4 regions of the Lysinibacillus sp. NPDC097162 genome follow, and region 2 is predicted to be linked to each of the others. Evidence: riboswitches for the same ligand, from Rfam matches in the RefSeq annotation. Region 2 holds a riboswitch; each other region holds the start of a gene.
The links. A riboswitch is a leader RNA that binds a small molecule or an ion and turns the genes downstream of it on or off. The one in region 2 is predicted to bind S-adenosylmethionine.
Positions count from the first base shown of each region.

Region 1: linked by a shared signal. The riboswitch ahead of ACIQXW_RS13835 (O-acetylhomoserine aminocarboxypropyltransferase/cysteine synthase family protein) and the one ahead of ACIQXW_RS04540 (YezD family protein) in region 2 are both predicted to bind S-adenosylmethionine.
Region 3: linked by a shared signal. The riboswitch ahead of ACIQXW_RS22975 (bifunctional homocysteine S-methyltransferase/methylenetetrahydrofolate reductase) and the one ahead of ACIQXW_RS04540 (YezD family protein) in region 2 are both predicted to bind S-adenosylmethionine.
Region 4: linked by a shared signal. The riboswitch ahead of ACIQXW_RS17925 (methionine ABC transporter ATP-binding protein) and the one ahead of ACIQXW_RS04540 (YezD family protein) in region 2 are both predicted to bind S-adenosylmethionine.

Region 1 covers NZ_JBIWDT010000002.1:362,038-367,426, reverse strand. The annotation lists gene chrR (class II chromate reductase ChrR) at 1-6, opposite strand, end outside; gene scpC (succinyl-CoA:acetate CoA-transferase ScpC) at 317-1,837, shown strand; gene ACIQXW_RS13840 (glycerol-3-phosphate acyltransferase) at 2,053-2,694, opposite strand; SAM riboswitch class I at 2,852-2,965, shown strand; gene ACIQXW_RS13835 (O-acetylhomoserine aminocarboxypropyltransferase/cysteine synthase family protein) at 3,079-4,380, shown strand; gene ACIQXW_RS13830 (hypothetical protein) at 4,789-5,175, shown strand.
Region 2 covers NZ_JBIWDT010000001.1:929,850-935,238, forward strand. The annotation lists gene ACIQXW_RS04530 (LysR family transcriptional regulator) at 1-649, shown strand, start outside; gene ACIQXW_RS04535 (phosphopantothenoylcysteine decarboxylase domain-containing protein) at 747-1,421, shown strand; SAM riboswitch class I at 1,636-1,733, shown strand; gene ACIQXW_RS04540 (YezD family protein) at 1,807-1,962, shown strand; gene ACIQXW_RS04545 (flavin reductase family protein) at 2,175-2,663, opposite strand; gene ACIQXW_RS04550 (hypothetical protein) at 3,377-4,081, shown strand; gene ACIQXW_RS04555 (hypothetical protein) at 4,096-4,635, shown strand; gene ACIQXW_RS04560 (ABC transporter ATP-binding protein) at 4,835-5,389, opposite strand, start outside.
Region 3 covers NZ_JBIWDT010000010.1:25,658-31,046, reverse strand. The annotation lists gene ACIQXW_RS22985 (protoglobin domain-containing protein) at 1-1,114, shown strand, start outside; gene hemG (protoporphyrinogen oxidase) at 1,419-2,807, shown strand; SAM riboswitch class I at 2,933-3,032, shown strand; gene ACIQXW_RS22975 (bifunctional homocysteine S-methyltransferase/methylenetetrahydrofolate reductase) at 3,123-4,970, shown strand; gene metH (methionine synthase) at 4,963-5,389, shown strand, end outside.
Region 4 covers NZ_JBIWDT010000004.1:249,632-255,020, forward strand. The annotation lists gene ACIQXW_RS17900 (acyl-CoA dehydrogenase family protein) at 1-1,161, shown strand, start outside; gene ACIQXW_RS17905 (arsenate reductase family protein) at 2,032-2,385, shown strand; gene gcvH (glycine cleavage system protein GcvH) at 2,467-2,847, shown strand; gene ACIQXW_RS17915 (toprim domain-containing protein) at 3,107-3,448, shown strand; gene ACIQXW_RS17920 (thioredoxin family protein) at 3,462-3,773, shown strand; SAM riboswitch class I at 3,829-3,933, shown strand; gene ACIQXW_RS17925 (methionine ABC transporter ATP-binding protein) at 4,018-5,046, shown strand; gene ACIQXW_RS17930 (methionine ABC transporter permease) at 5,036-5,389, shown strand, end outside.

The sequences.
Region 1 (5,389 bases), on a different contig from region 2:
AACCATCTATAAAGTCCCCTTTTCCCAATTAATATACCAAGAGCATATCACGATTTTTAGCTAAAATCGAATCAAATCCAATATAAAAGAAGGTGAACGTTTAAGATGAAACTATTTTCAAATAATTAACACTAATACTTAATTCACTCGTAAAGTAAAATATTTTGTTAGATATAGCTTAAATGTTCTGAATAGTGTAAAATTATGTATGACGACAGGTTATTTATCTCCTGTTTTTTTACATTGGTTGGGTGTACCGATGTGAAGGACAAATAATCTAGTTGAAGTAAATAAATGTGGGATGGAGGAATAAGGAATGGATGAAAAGTTAGCAAAAAAGCTTCGTAATGAACAATTACGAAACAAAGTCGTATCAGCAGAAGAAGCAGCATCTTGGATTAAGGACGGCATGGTACTTGGTATGAGCGGGTTTACACGTGCAGGTGACGTAAAAGTGGTACCGCTTGCACTTGTTGAGAAAGCAAAAACAGAAAGCTTCAAGGTAGATGTATATACAGGTGCATCACTTGGGCCTGAAGTTGACCAATACTTAGCAGAAGCTGGTGTTATTCGCAAGCGAGGTCCTTTCCAAGGAGACGCAGGTATTCGAAACATGATTAATAGTGGGGAAGTTACTTATGTTGATGCCCATTTATCACACAATGCTGAATTAGTACGCCAAGGCATTATTGGTCCGATTGACTTCGCTATTATTGAAGCTGCTGCTATTACAGAAGATGGCTTATTGATTCCTACAACTTCAGTTGGTAACTCTCCGATTTTCGTACAAGAAGCAGACCAAGTTATCATCGAGCTAAACATAGCACAGCTTGATGCATTAGAAGGTGTGCATGATATTTTTGTTCCAGGACCACAAGGTAAACGTGATCCAATTCCAATGCTAGATGTGTCAGATCGTCTTGGTACAATTGGCATTCCACTAAATTTAGACAAAGTAAAAGGCATTGTTATTTCAGATATTTTGGATGCACCATCAATGATTGTTCCCGCTGATGAAGAAACAGATATTATGGCAAATCATCTACTGAATTTCTTAAGAGAAGAAATTAAAGTAGGTCGTTTAACTACGAGTTTACGCCCACTACAATCAGGTGTAGGTTCAGTGGCGAATGCTGTATTATTAGGTTTCAAAGATTCTGAGTTTGAAAATTTAGAAGTTTATTCGGAAGTACTACAGGATGCTGTATTTGAATTAATGGATGCTGGAAAAGTAAGCTTTGCATCTGCTACTTCTATTACCCTATCTGAAAAAGTAGGAAACCAAGTTTATGGAAATTTTGAAAAATATGCAGATAAATTAGTATTACGACCACAGGAAATTTCTAATCACCCAGAAATTATCCGTCGACTCGGCTTGATCTCTGTCAATACAGCGCTTGAATTAGATATTTATGGGAATGTAAATTCAACTCATGTTTCTGGCACAAAGATGATGAATGGTATTGGAGGTTCTGGAGATTTTGCTCGTAACGCACGATTAGGTATTTTCGTGACAAAATCGTATGCAAAAGGTGGAAAAATTTCTAGTATCGTTCCAATGGTTTCGCATGTAGACCATACCGAACATGATGTGGATGTTATCGTAACAGAGCAGGGCGTTGCAGACTTACGAGGTTTAGCACCTAAAGAGCGTGTCGGTCTAATCATTGAAAACTGTGCGCATCCAGATTATAAAGAGCAATTATGGGCGTACTTTAATGACGCAAATGAAGCAACAGGTGGTCACCATACACCGCATGATTTAGAAAAAGCACTTTCTTGGCATGTGAATTTAGCAAAGAACGGTACAATGCTAGATCCATCATTTGCTAAATAATATATTTAAAAAGTGTTAGATTGACTGCTATCAATCTAACACTTTTTGCTATGCGTTGATGTCTGCTTCTGCGGATGCATTCCACGGGTACACAATCAGCCGTAATCGTCGCTGCCACGCTGTCAGTTGCGTCTTAAGTTTGTACTGTAGCCGAGTAGTCACACCTCTCGTTACCACCAACTAGAGTCCTCAAAGATATGTCTCATCCTCTTGGTTTATACTGACTTTTTAAAGGCAGATGTTACTTTCGGTTCTGTTCCTTGGAATAGCCTTTTAATATTTTCAATATGCAAAATGAACGCTATGCATAAAAGTAGAATGGAAATAATAGTTGGGCCAATTCCAGGTATCCATAAATAAGTTGCCGTACAAAATACAATATAAAATTCTAACACACCGACGATTAAATAGTTTGTAGCAAAAGATAAAATCACAAATAATATAAGTGCACATAAAGCAATTTTCCAATCGACAGCAAGTAAAATCCCAATAATGGAGGCAGTACCTTTGCCACCTTTAAAGCCCATATGGAATGGGAAATTATGCCCTAAAATAACACTAGCAGCCATTGTATAGATTAAGAGCCACGTTTGTATTTCAGTGAATTGTGATGCATTAGAAGAAAAGTAGTAGATGGCACAGAGAATAGCACCGACGCCTTTACCAATATCAATTAGCGCCACTAATAGGCCGTATTTCCAGCCAAGAGAAAGCGTTGCGTTCGAGGCACCAGCATTGCCATGCCCAGTCTTTTTTAAATCTACACCCGATAGAAATTGTGCTACTTTAGATCCGTGGATACAGCCGATTAAATAACCGATGATAATAATAATAAAAAAAATAATGGCTTTTTCCATAAAAAATGCTCCTTTCATTTTTATTTTTTAATATAGTGTATGTGCTCTTATTACGTAAGTTAGCAGACAGAAGTTTCAGAAAAAAATAAATTTTACTGTTGACAGAAAAAAAGTCTATGTTTATACTGTGTAACAACGATGGAAATTGAATCACATACTCTTATCAAGAGCGGCGGAGGGATAGGCCCTATGATGCCCGGCAACCAGTGAGTGACAAACTTGCTAAGGTGCTAATTCCTACAGATTCTTACTTGGATCTGGCAGATAAGGGGAGGAAAACTTGCAACCGCAACCCTCTTCTTAACTGAAGAGGGTTTTTGTTTTCTACACATAAATCCTCCTCATCTCCGGTACCATCGTAAAACCATTAAGGAGGAAGAAAATATGTCGAATTTCAAACCAGAAACATTACTATTACACGGTGGTCAAGAGCCTGACCCAGTGACAGGTTCTCGAACTGTACCAGTGTACCGTTCAACAGCTTTCGTATTTAAAGACACTGCTCATGCGCAACGTCTTTTTGCATTAGAAGAAGCGGGCAATATTTACACACGTATTACAAATCCAACTGTAGATGTTTTTGAAAAACGCGTCGCTTTACTGGAAGGCGGTACAGCAGCAGTAGCACTTTCATCAGGTGCAGCAGCTATCGCATTTTCAATTTTAAATCTAGCAAGTGCAGGGGATGAAATCGTAGCAGCAAGCTCTTTATACGGAGGAACATATAACTTATTAGCAAATACACTACCAAACTACGGTATTAAAACAATTTTTGTAGATGAAACAAACCCTGAGAACTTCCGATCTGCGATTAATGAAAACACAAAAGCAGTGTTTGCTGAAATTTACGGCAATCCAAGTTTAAAGGTTTTAGATGTAGAAGCAGTAGCAACGATTGCACATGAAAATGGCTTGCCATTAATTATTGATAGCACATTTGCTTCACCATATGGCGCAACGCCAATCGACTTTGGTGCAGATATAGTTGTTCACTCAGCAACAAAATGGATCGGCGGTCATGGTACAACTTTAGGTGGCGTAGTTGTAGATGCTGGGAAATTTGATTGGACACAAGGTAGATTCCCTAGATTTACAGAGCCAGACACATCGTATCATGGATTGCGATACGGTATTGATACTGCAGCGGCTGCATTTGCCACAAAACTGCGTGTGCAATTACTACGTGATTTTGGTCCAACATTAAGTGCTGATGCCGCCTTTAACTTACTACAAGGTTTAGAAACGCTTCATTTGCGCATTCCTAAACATAATGAGAATGCGTTAGCAGTTGCTGAATATTTACGTAACCACCCATCCGTGGAATATGTAAACTATAATGGATTAGAGGAGTTTGCTTCCCATGACTTAGCGAAGAAATACTTGAAAAATGGCTTCGGTTCAGTGCTTACATTTGGCATTAAAGGTGGACGAGAAGCAGGTCGTCAGCTAATAGACAGCGTGAAACTATTCTCGCATGTAGCAAACGTTGGAGATGCAAAATCGTTAATTATTCACCCAGCATCTACAACCCATCAACAATTATCTGCTGAGGAACTAATCCAAACTGGCGTATCCGAGTCGCTCATTCGCTTATCAATCGGTTTAGAGGCAGTTGAGGATATTATTGCAGACTTAGAACAAGCAATTGCACAAGTAACACCTACTGAGCAAAAAGTAGAAGCTTAATATAAATTGATAAATTAGGTTCATGTCGTAGCGTTAACGTATTTTCTCATTCGAAGTACCTCATTTGGTAATGCGTATAACGTTGCTACATCAATCATTACCTCATTCGGTAAGTTAACTGAAATTTCCTATAAATAATACCTAGTATTTTTATAAGTATTGTTGACTTGATTAAAACCATGCTATATACTAGGGATTAAGTTAAATGTTCGAATGGCTACCAACCTAGAACAATTTTAAAGATTGTCGATGTTACGTAATTCTAAATACCGCTACAGTTTAGGCGGTAACAATCAATTTGTTTTCATAAGTGCTCCCCCACTTTTGAATAAATATATGAAAAGAGTGTAGCTACATAGCCAGTAGCTACGCTCGCATTAAAAAACTGATCGAAAAGGAGTGTTTTAAATGGGAAATGTTTATCGTGCACAAAATGTAACAGCTTATATAATTTATGAATTAAATGAAAGTCAACATTTTGTGAACAACCTATCCATTCAAAACTTACTTTCGACAGTTGAAATAAAATGGCAACAAACTTTTGGACATAGTGCTTTTGAAGAAATCGTATATGCTAAAGAAGAAGGCTACATAGTCAAAGAAGTTTTTGAAGAGTATGAAGCTAACGGTACAAGTCATATTGCACTACCAGCGACAGAATATTATTTAAAATACGGGTCGTTTCAATTAATTGAACGCACATATGCAGTACCGAACTTTACACAAGAAGAAATAAAGCTAGTGCAATCAGCTTTAGCGCAATATCGTTATCGATTATTTTTACAAGCAAGTTAACTTTCCCTTATATTTTTTAGCTCATTCTCTACTGCTATAGGGAATGAGCTTTTTGTTGCGTTTTACGTTACTTGTGGAAATAGTTACTGCTTTTCAAAAACAGCTTATTCTATAACGGGTATCTTCATACATATATAATAGAAGAAAGGCATTTCTTTTTTTAATAAGAGTTCGTCAAAAGTTGTTCAAATATTATAGATTTATTAATAAAACG
Region 2 (5,389 bases):
ATTATTACAACAAGAAGCGGCCCATATTCTTGGTGTAACCAGAGGGAAATTGCGAATAGGTGTTATTTCTAGTATTTCTTCCAACTGGATGCCAGAAATTATCCGTATTATGGACAATCAGTTTCCAGGTATACAAGTAGAGTTACGTGAAGGGGACTATTATGAAATTGAACAGTGGCTACAAAGTGGGGAAGTTGATGCTGGTTTTCTTAATGGTCAAAAATCGGAGCAATTTCAATTTATCGAATTGGTCCAAGACCCTCTTTTATGTATAGTTTCTGATCAAAGCTCTCTCTATAATCGTTCAGAAATTGATATTACTGAACTAGAAGACATGCCTTTTATAATGACATCGTATCGAGGAACTAATGATGTAAAAGTAATTTTAGAGCAGTACCATGTTAAACCGAATATTCGATTTGAGCTATCGGAGGAGGTTGGGATTATTTCGATGATTTCACACCATTTAGGCATTACTATTTTACCTCGATTAGTGATTAACCGATTACCGTCCTCATTAAGGGCTATCCCACTAAAGCAAGGTGGTTATCGTACGATAGGTCTAGCCATGAAACATCAAGCCTCACCGGTAACGAAAAAGTTTGCGGAAATTTTAAGTGTGTGGCTAAAAGAACAAAATAAGAAATAGGTTATTTAAGCTTTTTACGTTAAAATAGAACATGTAGATTGCTTATTAATTTGTTATTTTTCAAAAATGATAGTTTGAAAAGAAAAGGTGAGTGTGAGTGGGGACATTACAAGGAAAAACCGTACTCATTACAAGTGGGGGAACACTTGAAAAATGGGATCGTGTGCGAGGGCATACGAATTTATCGAAGGGGTCAATGGGCTGTTATTTGGCTGAAGCAGCTCTAGCCGCAGGTGCAGACGTCATCTATATGCATGGCTATTTTGCACAATTACCGATTAATCAAGATAAAATGCGTACAGTACGCTTTGAAGGTATTGAAGATTTAAGTGACAAGGTTCGTCATGCCGTACAAAATGAACAAGTAGACATCGTTATTATGGCAGCTGCAGGCTCTGATTGGGTCATTGATAAAGTATACGATCAATCGGGGAATTTAATGGAAGGTGCAGGGAAGATGCCGTCTGACGAGCCCCCTGTTATTCACTTTAAAAAAGCACCAAAAGTGTTAGGGCAAATAAAGGGTTGGCAGCCAAATGTCACTTTAGTAGGATTTAAGCTAGAGGCAACGGACGATGAGGAGTTTTTACTGTCCCGTGCACGTCTTCGTATGGAAACAGCCAATGCACAGTTGATGGTTGCCAATAGTTCACAATCTTTATATGGCGGACAAGAGCCACATTGGATTGTACCTGCACAAGGACAACCTATCAAAGTCATTGGTAAACAAGAAACGGCAAAAGTGTTAATGGAATACTTACAAAACGAATAAAGAGCAGCTGTGTAGAATATATAATTCTGCACAGCTTTTTTATGTTTTGAACATTCATACTAATGTTTTCAAGATCTTAAGATTGGATTTTAAGAAAATTTAGAGCAATAAAAATGTACTTTTCTCTCTATTGCATAGTATTCAGCTAGGTTTTATAATATTTGTATTGACAATAGGTTTTCTGAATTATAGAATTATTTCCAAGAAACGTAAACTCTTATCGCGAGAGGTCTGGAGGAATGAGGCATAATGAAGTCTCGGCAACTGAGTTAATCGGTGCCAACTCCAGCAAAGTTATCTGAGAGATAAGGGGAGGCATCAAATCGTCTTGATGCGTGGATCTCTTTTATACACAAAAGTATGAAAAAAAGAAGGGGTGTATCGTATGTCTCAACTGTCTAAGATTGATGATAAGAAATTAGAAGTTATTGCGAAGGCTATTCAAAATTTAGAATTTGGTGAAGTGCAAATTACAATTCAAGATGGAGTTATTGTCCAAATTAATCGACTGGAAAAACAAAGATTTCCTCAAAAAAAGTAAAGCTTTAAAAGAAGCATAGAAATTAACTCGGGACCAAATTTTAAGCTTATTGTCGCCACATAGTGTCCTGAGTTAATGTGCAACATTCATGTACTTGATTCATGTTCCAATATTGTACGCATGTGCAGATTGTTCGTAATGCAAAATATTATTAACGTACAAACAAAAAAAGTAGGCATCTCAAAATAAAATTTGAAATACCTACTTTTTTATTATTCGTAAAAACTCGTTGGGATTTGACCAATATGCCTACGATGATAAAGCAATGGCTCCTTCTGCGCATTATCAATTTCTAAAATATGACCAATGAAAATCGTATGGTCTCCTGCATCGATTTTTTTATATGTTTCGCATTGCAGCGTAGCTAAAGTATCATGTAATATTGGCAAACCATGTAAAGAATTAGACCATTTTACTTGCGCAAATCGGTCAGGGATTTTGCTTGAAAATACCGTACATAATTGTGTTTGATCGTTCGCTAAAATATTTACCGCAAATTTGTCCGTATTACTAAAAAGTGGATGCAGCTGCGATTTTTTGTCCAATGACCATAGGATAAGGAGCGGATCTATGGAAACAGATGCAAAGGAATTGACCGTTAAGCCAATCGGTTCATTCACATCATTGTAAGCTGTGACAACTGTGACACCTGTTGGATAATTACCTAAAGCCTGTTTAAAAGCAGTTACTTTGTCCGTCATACAATCACCTCTTATTATTTTATGGAGAATACGGGTTGTTTGTTCTTGTAGCATTTTTTCTGGTGCTATTATGGATAGCCTACAAAATAATCCAGCAACTGTAAAGCGTATATTATTCAGTTGTTATAATATAAAAATTTCTAAAAAGAGAAAGAAATCTTAAATATGGGTATTTGATATAGTTTTTTAAAGAGATACATATTTTATTTATTGACTATATTAATGACATATGATAAAATTTCCGCAAGAATTTACAATTATAATTTTCTGAAAATTTTAATTGTATATACTTCATAAAAAATGCTTGATTTATTGATTCTTCGGCTATTGAATGAGTTAAGTATTTTCAAATCACTTATAGCCAAGCAATCATTGTTTCAAACCACTTCTATCAGCATCTACTAATATTCTTGAAGCAATAAAAGTATTTGCCGATAATAGTTCCTTTATAGAAGGGAATTTAATAGCATATGTATTTAAGGATTTCTTATTAACCCCTATCTTATTGTATTTATTTATATTTATAAATATTTTAGTTTTGAATATGCCTAAAGCCTTGGGTTGAAGGTTGCTAGTATTCCATCAAGATCGTTAAGAAATAAATGGTATACCAATTCTATGATATTGCCTAATTATAAAAAAAGGTAATTACATAATAGCTATTTGTATAATATTTTTATTAAATATTCATATCAACAAAGGAGGAATTTAAAATGAAAAAATTCTTTTTTGTATTTTTATCGTTTATTCTCTTGTTTTCAGTTGTTACTCCAGGTTTTGCACAAGCAACTGAAGTTGATAATTTAAATTGGGTAGATATTGAAGAAGAAGAAAATTCAATATCTATATTTGAAGCACCAGAAATATTCGATAGTCTAGAAGAAATAGATTGGGATAATGTAGAAGTTTCATTGATAGAAGAAGAAGTAGAATGGCACAATATCCCTATAGAAGTAAATGAAGAAATTTTATCTAATGGAAATAAACCTCGATTTTTGCCACTCGTGGCAAGGCTTGTATTAAGTGGAGGGAAATATGTAATTAGATGGGGTTCTAAGGTGTTTAAAAAAGCACCTAAATCTAAAGTTTCAAATGCTTTGACTAATTTTGAAACTGCAACGTTTAGAGCAGGAAGTCATACTTTTAGATTAACTAAACCAGATATGGAACATATGTTAACTCGACATCACCCGAAATATTGGGATGGGTCAATAAGGGGAAATCAATCGTTTTATAATCCAAATTTAAGTGTAGATGATGTAAAAAGTATTGCTTTAAATATAGCTAAACAAAATAATACGATATTAGCCAAAAAAGGAACAAATGGTATGTTCAGAGTAGAGGGACAAGTAGATGGTGTTAAATACGTACTAGGGATTAAAGATGGGCATATTAGACAACTATATCCAAAAAACTAATGTGAGGTGAATATATGATGGAAGTAGTAACAATTAATGAATTTGTTGTAAAAAGAATTATCGACGATTTGGAAGATGCAGTCAACAATCCTGATAAATATACGATAAGCATAAACGATAATTGGGATGAATTTGTTTCTTTTATCAATAACACTCAAAATAAATATATAGAAGAAGACGGTCTTCTTAGGCTTGATGGTGGGTTATCGATTAAATGCTATAATAAAGAAATTTTAGGTGTTCGATATTGGGACTATCTCCCTGAGCTATGGGGATATATTGTCAATGTGATTGAAGATTACTTAGAGGACGGCATTGGGAAAAGTTATTTTCCTGATCAACCAGTTAAAATACAATTAAAGCAATTAAAAAATAAAAAAGTACAATTTTTATTTGATAACGACGACCATGTGTTAGAATTTGAACAAAAAATGCTATTAGGTATCTTTTTAAATCGTGCTGAAGTCTTTTTTACTGTTCTTGTAAAAGAACTTGATTTGACTAAATATAGCTACGAAATTGAAAAAATTCAAAAATTAAAAACCCAGATATGAATCAATTTATATTGAGTGCAACTAATCAAAAAGTGTTAGATTGATTGAATCAATCTAACACTTTTTCTATACCGTTGATGTCCGCTGCGGCGGTGTTTTCCGCTCAGCACAGTAAGCCATAACCCTCGCTATTGTGCAGAGTGCCTCCGCCTTTCATTGTGTGCTGTTATGAACAGGAGTCACCAACTTCGCTACCATCTTAGCCAACAACAACAGGCTTTTCAGTGCCTTCGTTGCCTTTGTTTTGTCCACTATTACCTGGAATAATACGTTCTTCAGTTTCTTTATCGAAGAAGTGTACTTTATTCATATCCAATGCCAGTGGCAATACTTGGCCTGGTTTAGCAGTGGCATTGGAATCTACACGTGCAATAAATTGATGACCTTCAATTTGTGAATAGAGCATAATCTCTGCGCCCATTAATTCAGCTACTTCAATTGTTACATCGACTCTTGAACCTGGAGTTGATTCGATAAATGCTTGTTCATCGTGGAAATCTTCAGGACGAATACCCATAATAACTTCTTTATTGTTATAGCCTTGCGCAAGTAAGTCTTTCATTCTTTCTTGTGGCACAGTAATGGACGTATTCCCAATGTGGAATTTGCCATCTGTAAGTGTACCCGTAAAGAAGTTCATAGCAGGGGAGCCGATAAAGCCGCCGACAAATACATTATTCGGTTGCTCATACACTTCTTTTGGTGCACCTACTTGTTGAATAATGCCATCTTTCATAACAACGAGGCGAGTAGC
Region 3 (5,389 bases), on a different contig from region 2:
AATCGTAGACCGATTTTATGGAATGATTGGAACTGAGCAAAGTTTAGTAGATATTATTAATAAACATAGTTCTGTAGATAAGTTGAAGGTCACATTGCGCCGTCATATTATTGAAATGTTTAACGGTACAATAGATGAAGAGTTTTATAAAAGACGAGTAAGTATCGCAAAAGTACATGTACATATAGGCCTTAGAACACAATGGTATATTTGTGCTTTCCAAGATTTAGCCATTTCATTTATTGACTTGGTAGAAAAACATGTAGAACACCCTATGGACCAATTTAATACAATTCGTGCAATCTCTAAAATTTCTAATTTTGAGCAGCAGCTTGTATTAGAGGCTTTTGAAAGTACAGTCGAACGACTAAAGGAAAATGTAGAACGTGAGAAAGAGGCAGTTGAGAGAAAAATCGTGGAATCTTCAGAGGGGCTTGCTGCAATTTCTGAAGAAACAAACGCCTCATTCCATCAATTAAATAATCAATCACATGAAATTAAGGAATTGGCGAAAAGATCATTGCAGGTCAGTACGCTAGCTGAAAGTCAGGCGATTGAAGGTCGGGAACGTCTACAACATCAATCAAAAAATATGAGTAACATTATTCAATCAGTAGATGATATTACAGACAATATTAAGCAATTGACAGAAATGTCTAAGGAAATGGAAGCGATTATGAATGTTGTGACGAACATTGCAAATCAAACAAATTTATTAGCTTTAAATGCAGCTATTGAAGCAGCTCGTGCTGGAGAAGCGGGGAAAGGCTTTAGTGTAGTAGCCGATGAAGTTCGTAAATTATCTAGTCAAACAAAGGAATCTGTCACATCCGTAGCTAAATTATTAGAAAAGACGACGGAGCGAACGGATAAGCTTGCTCACACACTTAGTCATATTCAGGAAGAAGTTGCGTCAGGTGAGGAAAACATGACGCAAACTGAGGGGCAATTTAACAAAATTTTAGATGCTATGACACAAGCTAAGTGTCAAAATGATCGCATGGAAAAAGAAGTGCTCGCTGTGGCTGAGATTCTTAATGAGCTTGGACTTGCATTTAATGAAGTTACAAATTCAGCAGATAAATTAGCGAATGTTGCCCAAAACTTAAACTAATTTAATGATTTTATAAAATGGGGCTTAAATGTCCTCTAAATAAAAAATTAATTTACAATCCGCTTTGCTTTCCGCAGGTAGGATAGGAGTTATTGTCTTTGTGCTCTTGCCCTCCTTTACGGAAAACGAAGTGGATTTTTATTAAGGGTGCCAGGCACTCAAACAATTTACCCGTAGCGCAATCAATGGCTATTTATTTTTTGATTGCCTCATTTTTGCTAAATTTGTAATGGGTTGAACGTAAATGTTTGCAAAAACAGTTTATACTAATAGGAGATAAATAAAGAAATTAGGGGCGATCTTCATGGAAACAATAGTTGTATTGGGTGGCGGGATTACAGGTTTATGTACGATGCATTATCTACAACGTCAAGTATTGGAGAAAAAAATAGATGTAAACCTAGTACTTGTTGAAAAAAATGCATACTTAGGTGGAAAGCTATACTCCGCATATGACCATGGTTTTATAATGGAAACGGGCGCTGATTCAATTGTAGCTCGTCATAAAGGCGTTATGGAGCTAGTACAGGAGCTTAACTTTGAACAGGAGCTAGTGTACAACGAAACAGGTGTATCTTATATCTATACAAACGACGAATTACATGCAATACCAGCTGATTCAACATTCGGTATTCCTATGAGTTTAGCATCTCTGGAAGCAAGTACGCTTGTATCAGAAGCTGGTAAGCAAATCGCATTACAGGACTTAACGATGCCTAATAAAGGTTTTACGAAAGAAAGCTCAATAGGCGAGTTTTTAACGTATTACTTAGGTGAAGAGCTTGTGCAAAATCAAATAGCGCCAGTATTAGCAGGAGTATATTCTGGTGACCTACATCAACTTTCGATTGCTTCTACATTGCCGTACTTAATCGATTATAAAAATGAATACGGTAGCATCATCAAGGGGTTTGATGCAAATCGCGAACAATTTATGAAAGCTTCCAATAAAAAGTTTATTTCGTTTAAAAAAGGCTTATCATCTCTAATTGACCGCCTTGAAGAAACGTTAACAGAAGTAGAAATTATTAAAGGTGTAGCAACAACAAGTGTAAAGAAACATGAAGGGCAATATACAATTACATTAGCAAATAGTAGAAAGCTTGAGGCTAATCACGTTGTTCTAGCGTTGCCCAATGAAGCGGTGCAAAGCTTATTACAGGACCCATCGTTAGATCATTATTTTAAGGAATTTACTACAGCTTCTGCAATAACAATTTACTTAGGTTTTGATGTACCGGATGCAGTGCTACCAGCAGATGGAACGGGTTTTATTGTGTCACATAATTCAAATGTCCAATGCAATGCAGCAACTTGGACAAGTCGAAAATGGAAGCATACATCTGCTAATAGTAAATTGCTTGTACGACTCTTTTATAAGAGCATCAATCCTGCGTATGAAAAATTACGTAAGATGACAGATGAAGAACTAGCTGCTGTCGCATTAGACGATGTAAAGAAAAGTTTAGGGATTGATGAAAAGCCAACTGTAGTTAATGTTGCGAAATGGATTGATCAAATGCCAAAATACGATTTAGCACATCATGAGGCATTGAAGGGCTTAACAGCTGAGCTTGCAGAAAGGTATCCAAATTTATCGATTGCAGGCTGTTCTTATTTCGGAGTAGGCATTGGTGCTTGTATTCAAAATGGTAAAAAAATAGGCGAAGAGCTTGGAGAAAAACTAGTATAACGGTAAAACAAATGCGGAAATTTTATATTTTTCTGGAGAAATCTCCTTTGTTAAGTGAAATAGTCTTGACTCTATCGCCTGTAAACGATATGATTCTTTTAATTATTTGAAAAATTCATACTACATTCTTATCGAGAGAAGCCGAGGGACTGGCCCTATGAAGCTTCAGCAACCAACTAATGTCAGGTGCTAAATCCAGAAGACCTTTTTGGTCGAAGATGAGAAGGAAAAACAATTACGATTCGTTAAAGCCTTCTTTTTTTAAAAGAAGGCTTTTTATATTTTTGGATACAAGGAAAGTGAGGGTTACGTTTTATGGGATTGCTAGAAAAGTTAAAATCACATGTATTAACTGCAGATGGTGCTATTGGTACTGTATTATATGGCTACGGCTTGGAGTACTGCCATGAAGAAATGAATGTACAGAGACCGAAGTTAATTGAAAAAATCCATAAAGAATATATTGCTGCTGGTGCAGATGTGATTCAGACAAATACTTACGGTGCTAATGCGATTAAATTAGCACGCTACGGTTTAGAATCGCGAGTTCAGCAGTTTAATGAAGCTGCAATCACGATTGCGAAACGTGCTGCAGCAGATGGCGGACAATTTGTGTTAGGCACAATTGGAGGCATCCGTGGTATTCGTAAAAGTGATGCAACGTTAGAGGAAATTTTATCGACAGTTGAAGAGCAAGCAAATGTGTTACTTGCAGGCAATCCAGATGGCCTTTTACTTGAAACGTATTATGATTTCGAAGAGTTAAGCGCAACGTTGAAAATGTTACGTGCCAAAACAAAGCTACCAATTATTGCGCAGGTGTCGATGCATGAACCGGGCGTGTTACAAAATGGAATGGCATTAAATCAAGCATTGCACGAGTTAGAGGCTCTTGGTGCAGATGTAGTAGGCGTAAATTGTCGTTTAGGACCGCATCATACAATTCAAGCATTTGAAGGAGTTGAGCTTCCTGAAAAAGCATTTATGTCTGCATATCCAAATGCATCCTTGCTAGATTTAGAGGATGGGCGTGTCGTATATGAGTCAGAAGCTGATTATTTTGGTCGTGCCGCAGTTGCACTGGTTGACCAAGGTGTTCGTTTAATCGGTGGTTGCTGTGGTACAACACCAAAGCACATAGCAGCAGCGAAAAAATATTTAGAAGAGTTAACACCTATTGAAGAAAAGTTAGCAAAGCCTGAAAAAGTACAGGTTGTACGTGAAGCAGAGCCTGCGACGTATGAGCCATTGCACGCGAAGGTAAAGCGCGAGCGTTCGGTTATCGTGGAGTTAGACACACCGAGGCATTTAGAAATTGACGGCTTTATTCAAGGTGCGAAAAAATTATATGAAGCAGGCGCTGATGTAGTGATGATGGCAGATAATTCACTTGCATCGCCCCGCATTAGTAATGTGGCAATGGGTGCGTTATTGAAGGAAACGCACGGTGTCCGACCGTTAACGCATATAACGTGCCGTGACCGTAATTTAATTGGATTACAGTCACATTTAATGGGCTTAAATGCACTTGGCATTCATGATATTTTAGCGGTTACTGGAGATCCGACTAAGGTAGGTGATTTCCCAGGAGCCACAAGCGTTTATGATGTATCTTCTATGGAGCTAATCCAGCTGATTAAACAGTTAAATGACGGTATTTCATTTTCCGGAAAGCCACTTCGTAAAAAGGCAAACTTTTCTGTAGCGGCAGCATTTAACCCAAATGTACGTGTACTAGACCGAGCAGTAGCTCGACTAGAGAAAAAAATAGAGCATGGTGCGGATTACTTTATTTCTCAACCAGTTTATACGAAAGAAAAAATCATTGAAATTTATGAGGCAACAAAGCATTTAGATGCACCAATTTATATTGGTATTATGCCAGTAACGAGCTATAAGAGCGCTGAGTTTTTACACCATGAAGTACCAGGTATCAAACTATCTGACGATGCACTGTCACGCATGAAGGCATGTGGTGAAGATAAGGAACGTTCAACATTAGAAGGGATTGCAATTGCTAAAGAGTTAGTAGAAGTAGCTGCAGAGTATTTCAATGGTATTTACTTAATTACACCGTTTTTACGCTATGATATGACGCTAGAGTTAATGAAATTTATTGAGCAATTGGATGAACAGAAAAAAGGGGTAAGTATAGATGGCTAAGCACTTGATTGAAGAGCAACTAGAGAAACGAATATTAATTCTGGATGGCGCAATGGGTACAATGCTTCAAAATGAAAACTTATCAGCAGAAGATTTTGGTGGCGAGGAGCTTGATGGTTGTAACGAGAATCTTGTATTAACTAGACCTGATGTGCTTGAAAAAGTTCACCGTAAATATTTAGAGGCTGGTGCGGATATTATTTGTACAAATACGTTTGGAGGTACGCCTCTCGTATTAAATGAATATAGCCTTGGGTCTAAGGCAGAAGAAATTAATAAACGTGCGGTAGAAATTGCGCGCAAAGTAGTGGATGAGTTTTCTACTCCAGAGTGGCCCCGTTTTGTTGCGGGAGCAATGGGTCCAACGACAAAAACGTTATCAGTAACTGGCGGTATTACCTTTGATGAACTTGAAGAAA
Region 4 (5,389 bases), on a different contig from region 2:
GTGGAACGTGCCTATAATGGTGTTTCTGTAGGCCCAGAAGAAAAGAAAATGGGTATCAAATCTTCTTCAACTCGTACATTAGTGCTTGAGGATGCAGAAGTACCTGTAGAAAATCTACTAGGTGAAGTAGGTCGTGGACACGTAATTGCATTTAACATTTTAAATATTGGTCGTTATAAATTAGGTGTAGGAACAATCGGTGGCTCAAAGCGTGCTTTAGAGCTAGCCATTCAATATACAAACCAACGTCAACAATTCAAAACGAAGCTTTCTGATTTCAACTTAACGAAAGAAAAACTATCGACAATGGCGTCTCAATTATATGCGTCTGAGTCATTAAATTATCGTACGGTTGGATTATTTGAAGATCGTTTAAGCCAATTAAGCCCTGAAGAACAAAAGCAAGGGAAAGTTATTGCAAATGCAATTGCTGAATATGCAATTGAGTGTTCGATTGCGAAAGTGTTTGGTTCGGAAACATTGGATTATATCGCAGATGAAGCGGTGCAATTGCATGGTGGCTATGGCTTTATGGCAGAATATGAAGTGGAGCGAATTTATCGCGATTCTCGAATTAACCGTATTTTCGAAGGTACAAATGAAATTAACCGCATGATTGTACCAGGTACATTTATGAAAAAAGCGTTAAAAGGTGAATTGCCATTATTACAGGTCGCACAAAATTTACAACAAGAACTTCTTATGCTAATGCCTGAAGATGTAGGCACAGAGCCACTAGCACAAGAAAAATACCTTGTGAAAAATGCTAAAAAAATTGCTGTGTTAGCAGCTGGTATGGCAGCACAACGCTATGGGGCGAAGCTGGACCAAGAACAAGAGGTATTAGTGAACATTGCCAATATCGCCAACCAATTATTCGCTATGGAGTCTGCGGTTTTACGTACAGAAAAGGCAATTGCGCGTGAAGGTGTAGAAAAATCACATCAAAAATTACTTTACACACAAATCTTCTGCCAAGAAGCATTTGCAGAAATCGAGAAAGAGGCAAAGGATACAATTCTTGCATCAGCAGATGGAGATGCTGCACGTATGACATTGTCTGCATTACGTAAACTGACTCGTAACAATCCTTATAACCTGATTACTAAAAAGCGTGAAGCTTCAGTTAAACTAATAGAAGCAGAAAAATTCATCGTATAATATAAACTTTGACCTAGCTGCTTGCTATAGGATAGCTAAGATTAGAGTGTCCACAAAAGGCAACGAGAAAATCATTCTTGTTGCCTTTTGTTATGTGGGTGCCAGGCACACAAACAATTCTGAATTTTGCTAGTAGATATTGTTGTAAACAGACCGCGCGCTAGCGAGGGGTACTTCTTACACTGTGCCAGAGGGAAAGCGTAGTGGATTTTTTACGAAATAGGAGCCGATACAATGCGATGTATCTAAGCTAAGTGTCATAGGCAGGGTGGCAGGCACTCAAACAATTCACCATGCATTTTATAATTTATTAAGTAAAAATCCACGAAGACTCCTGCGGGAACAGCACAGAATGTAAGACGAAACAAACCGCGCGCTAGCGAGGGTTACGTCTTACACTGTGCCTGCGGAAAGCTAGTGGATTTTTTGCGAAATAGGAGCCGATACTATGCATGCGATGTATCTATGCTAAGTGTCATATGCAGGGTGCCAGGCACTCAAACAATTCACCATGCATTTTATAATTTATTAAGTAAAAATCCACGAAGACTCCTGCGGGAACAGCACAGAATGTAAGACGAAACAAACCGCGCGCTAGCGAGGGTTGCGGCTTACACTGTGCCCGCGGAAAGCGTAGTGGATTTTTACGAAATAGGAGCCGATACAATGCGATGTATCTATGCTAAAGTGGCAGGCACTAAAACAATTTCCATGCTGGTCAGACCTTCCGCCCGTAGCGAAAATCAATGGCGGTAGCCACATTCGACATTACTAATTTATCTTGCGTAACTAGCCAATAAATGTTTCGTTTTGGCTCATACTAGTTATGATGGTATACTACAGGAAATGATAGTAGAGGAGCCTATAAATATGATTCAATTTATCCATTACCCTAAATGTACAACTTGTAAAAAAGCACAGAAGTGGTTAAACGACAATGGCGTTTCATACGAAGAGGTACACATTGTTGAACAACCACCTACGAAAGAGCAAATAAAGAGTTATTGGCAAGCTAGCGGACAGCCACTGAAGAAATTTTTCAATACATCTGGCATGAAATATCGCGAACTTGGGTTGAAGGATAAACTGGCGGAAATGCCCGAAGATGAACAGCTCACACTACTTGCTTCTGACGGTATGCTAATTAAGCGACCAATTGTTACTGATGGAAAAAAAGTAACGTTAGGTTTTAAGGAATCAGATTTTGAACAAGCGTGGAAATAACAGCTTTAATCCTTGTTTTTATGAAAGAAGTATGGCACACTGAAAGTGAATATATTACATATTTATGGAGGGGTTTTTGGCATGAGCACACCTAAAGACTTACGTTACTCTGAAGAACACGAATGGGTAAAATTAGAAGATGGTAAAGTACGTATCGGTATTTCACATTTCGCACAATCTGAATTAGGAGATATCGTTTTCGTTGAGCTTCCACAAGTTGGCGACGAAATTAAAACAGATGATCCATTTGGAAGCGTAGAATCAGTAAAAACTGTTTCTGAATTATACGCACCAATTTCAGGTACTGTAGTTGAAGTAAATGCAGATTTAGAAGATAGCCCTGAATTCGTAAACGAATCACCATATGAAAAAGCATGGATGATCGTTGTAGAGCCTGCAGATGCTTCAGAGATTGAAAGCCTTATGACTGCAGAACAATACGAAGAAATGATTGCAGAATAAACAAGCCTATAATAGAAAAACGTCGGCATACACACCGGCGTTTTTTATTATATAGCACGAGGTATTAGTTGGTAATTTGATGTGTACAAAGCTTGATTCTGCAAGTAAACGATAGTACAGTGACTCACCATAAAATGTTGTCCAAATTGCGAAGCGACATGTGAAAATGATTGTTAACATGTAGATCTATGCATCATATGGAATCTGGTAATGGCGATGAATTGTTGTAGTAGATAACTGTCTAAATGGGGGTGGCGTGATGTTCGAAGGGAAATGTTTAATCGTGGAAGGCCGTTCGGATAAGCTTCAAATAAAACCTATTTTGAGTGAAGATGTTACAATACTTTGTACAAATGGTACAATTGGTGTGCATCAATTAGAAGAATTACTCGACCCATATGAGGGCTGTGAGCTATATACATTTTTTGATGCAGATGCATCAGGAGATAAACTACGAGCATTAATGGACAGACATTATCCTGAGGCGGAGCATTTGCGAACAATGCCTACTTATAAAGAAGTAGAAACTACACCGAGGAAAGTGCTTGCGATGATTTTATTGCGCGCGCATTTTTCCATCCATAATGAATATATTTTGTAAGGTTGCGTGAAAAATGGAAGAATGGTCAAAAGAGCAGTGGGAAACGGCTGTAAAATCTGGTGAAAAAACTGCCTTTTATTTATATACACCGATGTGCGGAACTTGTGCAGTTGCATTTAAAATGATGGATATCATAGAACAGTTACTGCCACAGTTGAAATTAGGTAAGGCAAATATAAATTTTTTAGAGCAAATAGCTTATGATTTTCAAATTGAAAGTGTACCTTGTTTACTCGTTAGCGATGGAGGAAAAGTTATAGAGAAGGTTTATGCATTTCAATCCGTACCGTTTTTATACGAATTGTTAAAAAAACCAATTGACTGAACTTTGCTAGCATGGTAAAGTAACAACTATATTAAAAACTATTAAATATATCGAACTCTTATAAAGAGCGGCGGAGGGAAGTGCCCTATGAAGCCCGGCAACCATCACATATGTGAAAAGGTGCCAAATCACTCAAAGATTTTTCTTTGAAAGATGAGAGAACGGTTTAGCGTATAAAATACGTGACCCCTTCTACTTGTCTATGAGTGAAGGGGTTTTCTATATGAGAAAAGGAGTATTCGCTATGATACAGCTTCAAAATATTACGAAGAAATACAAAACCGCAAATGGCGAATTAACTGCTGTTAAAGATGTCAATCTTACGATTAACAAAGGTGAGATTTTTGGCATTATCGGCTATAGTGGCGCTGGTAAAAGTACGATGATTCGTTTATTAAACGGTTTAGAAAAGCCGACAACAGGTACGGTGAAGGTGAACAATCAAGAATTTTCATCTATTAAGGGCCAAAAGTTGCGTGATGCTAGACAAAAAGTAAGTATGATTTTCCAACATTTTAACTTACTTTGGTCAAGAACTGTTGCTGAAAATATCGCTTTTCCACTTGAAATTGCAGGTATAGCTAAGAGTGAGCGACACGCACGTGTGAAAGAACTGATTGCACTTGTTGGTTTAGAAGGACGTGATAAGGCGTATCCATCACAGCTATCAGGCGGTCAAAAGCAACGCGTTGGTATCGCACGAGCACTTGCTAATAATCCTGAAGTGTTGTTATGTGATGAAGCTACATCGGCACTAGATCCAGAAACAACAGATGCAATTCTTGATTTGCTTGTCGACATTAACGAACGATTAGGTTTAACGATTGTATTAATTACCCATGAAATGCATGTTATCCGCAAAATCTGTCATCGTGTAGCGGTAATGGAAGCTGGAGAAATTGTGGAGCGTGGTGAAGTATTACAAGTGTTCCAAGCACCACAAGCGGCGATTACTAAAAAATTCGTTTCTCAAATTACGGATACGAAGGAAACCCAGGAGACAGTTGCACAGCTTAGAGTAAATTATCCAACGGGACACCTTGTTAAGCTTGTCTTTGTTGGTGAAAAAACAGAGCAACCTGTTATATCGCATTTAGTAAAACAGTTTGATGTGGAGATTAGTATTGTCCATGGCAATATCTCACAAACTAAAAATGGCGCATACGGTACTCTTATCGTGCAAATTGATGGCACGGATACAAATGTAGCAGCTGCACTAAATTATTTAAATACAGTTGAAGTACAAACGGAGGTGATTGCAAATGCTAACTAGTCTCTTTCCGAATGTCGACTGGGAAAAAATGTGGACAGCCACATATGAAACACTTTATATGACCACTCTTTCAACAGTCGTAACATTTATACTTGGTTTAGCCATTGGCATAATCCTCTTTTTAACGAGTCCAAACCAATTATGGGCCAATAAAATCGTTAACTTTTTAACAGGATCGGTCGTTAATATATTCCGTTCGATACCATTTATCGTGTTAATTATTTTACTAATACCATTTACGAAGTTTTTACTTGGGACAATTCGAGGAGCGAATGCAGCTCTACCAGCACTTATTATCGGTGCTGCACCATTCTATGCACGAATGGTATTAATTGCATTACGA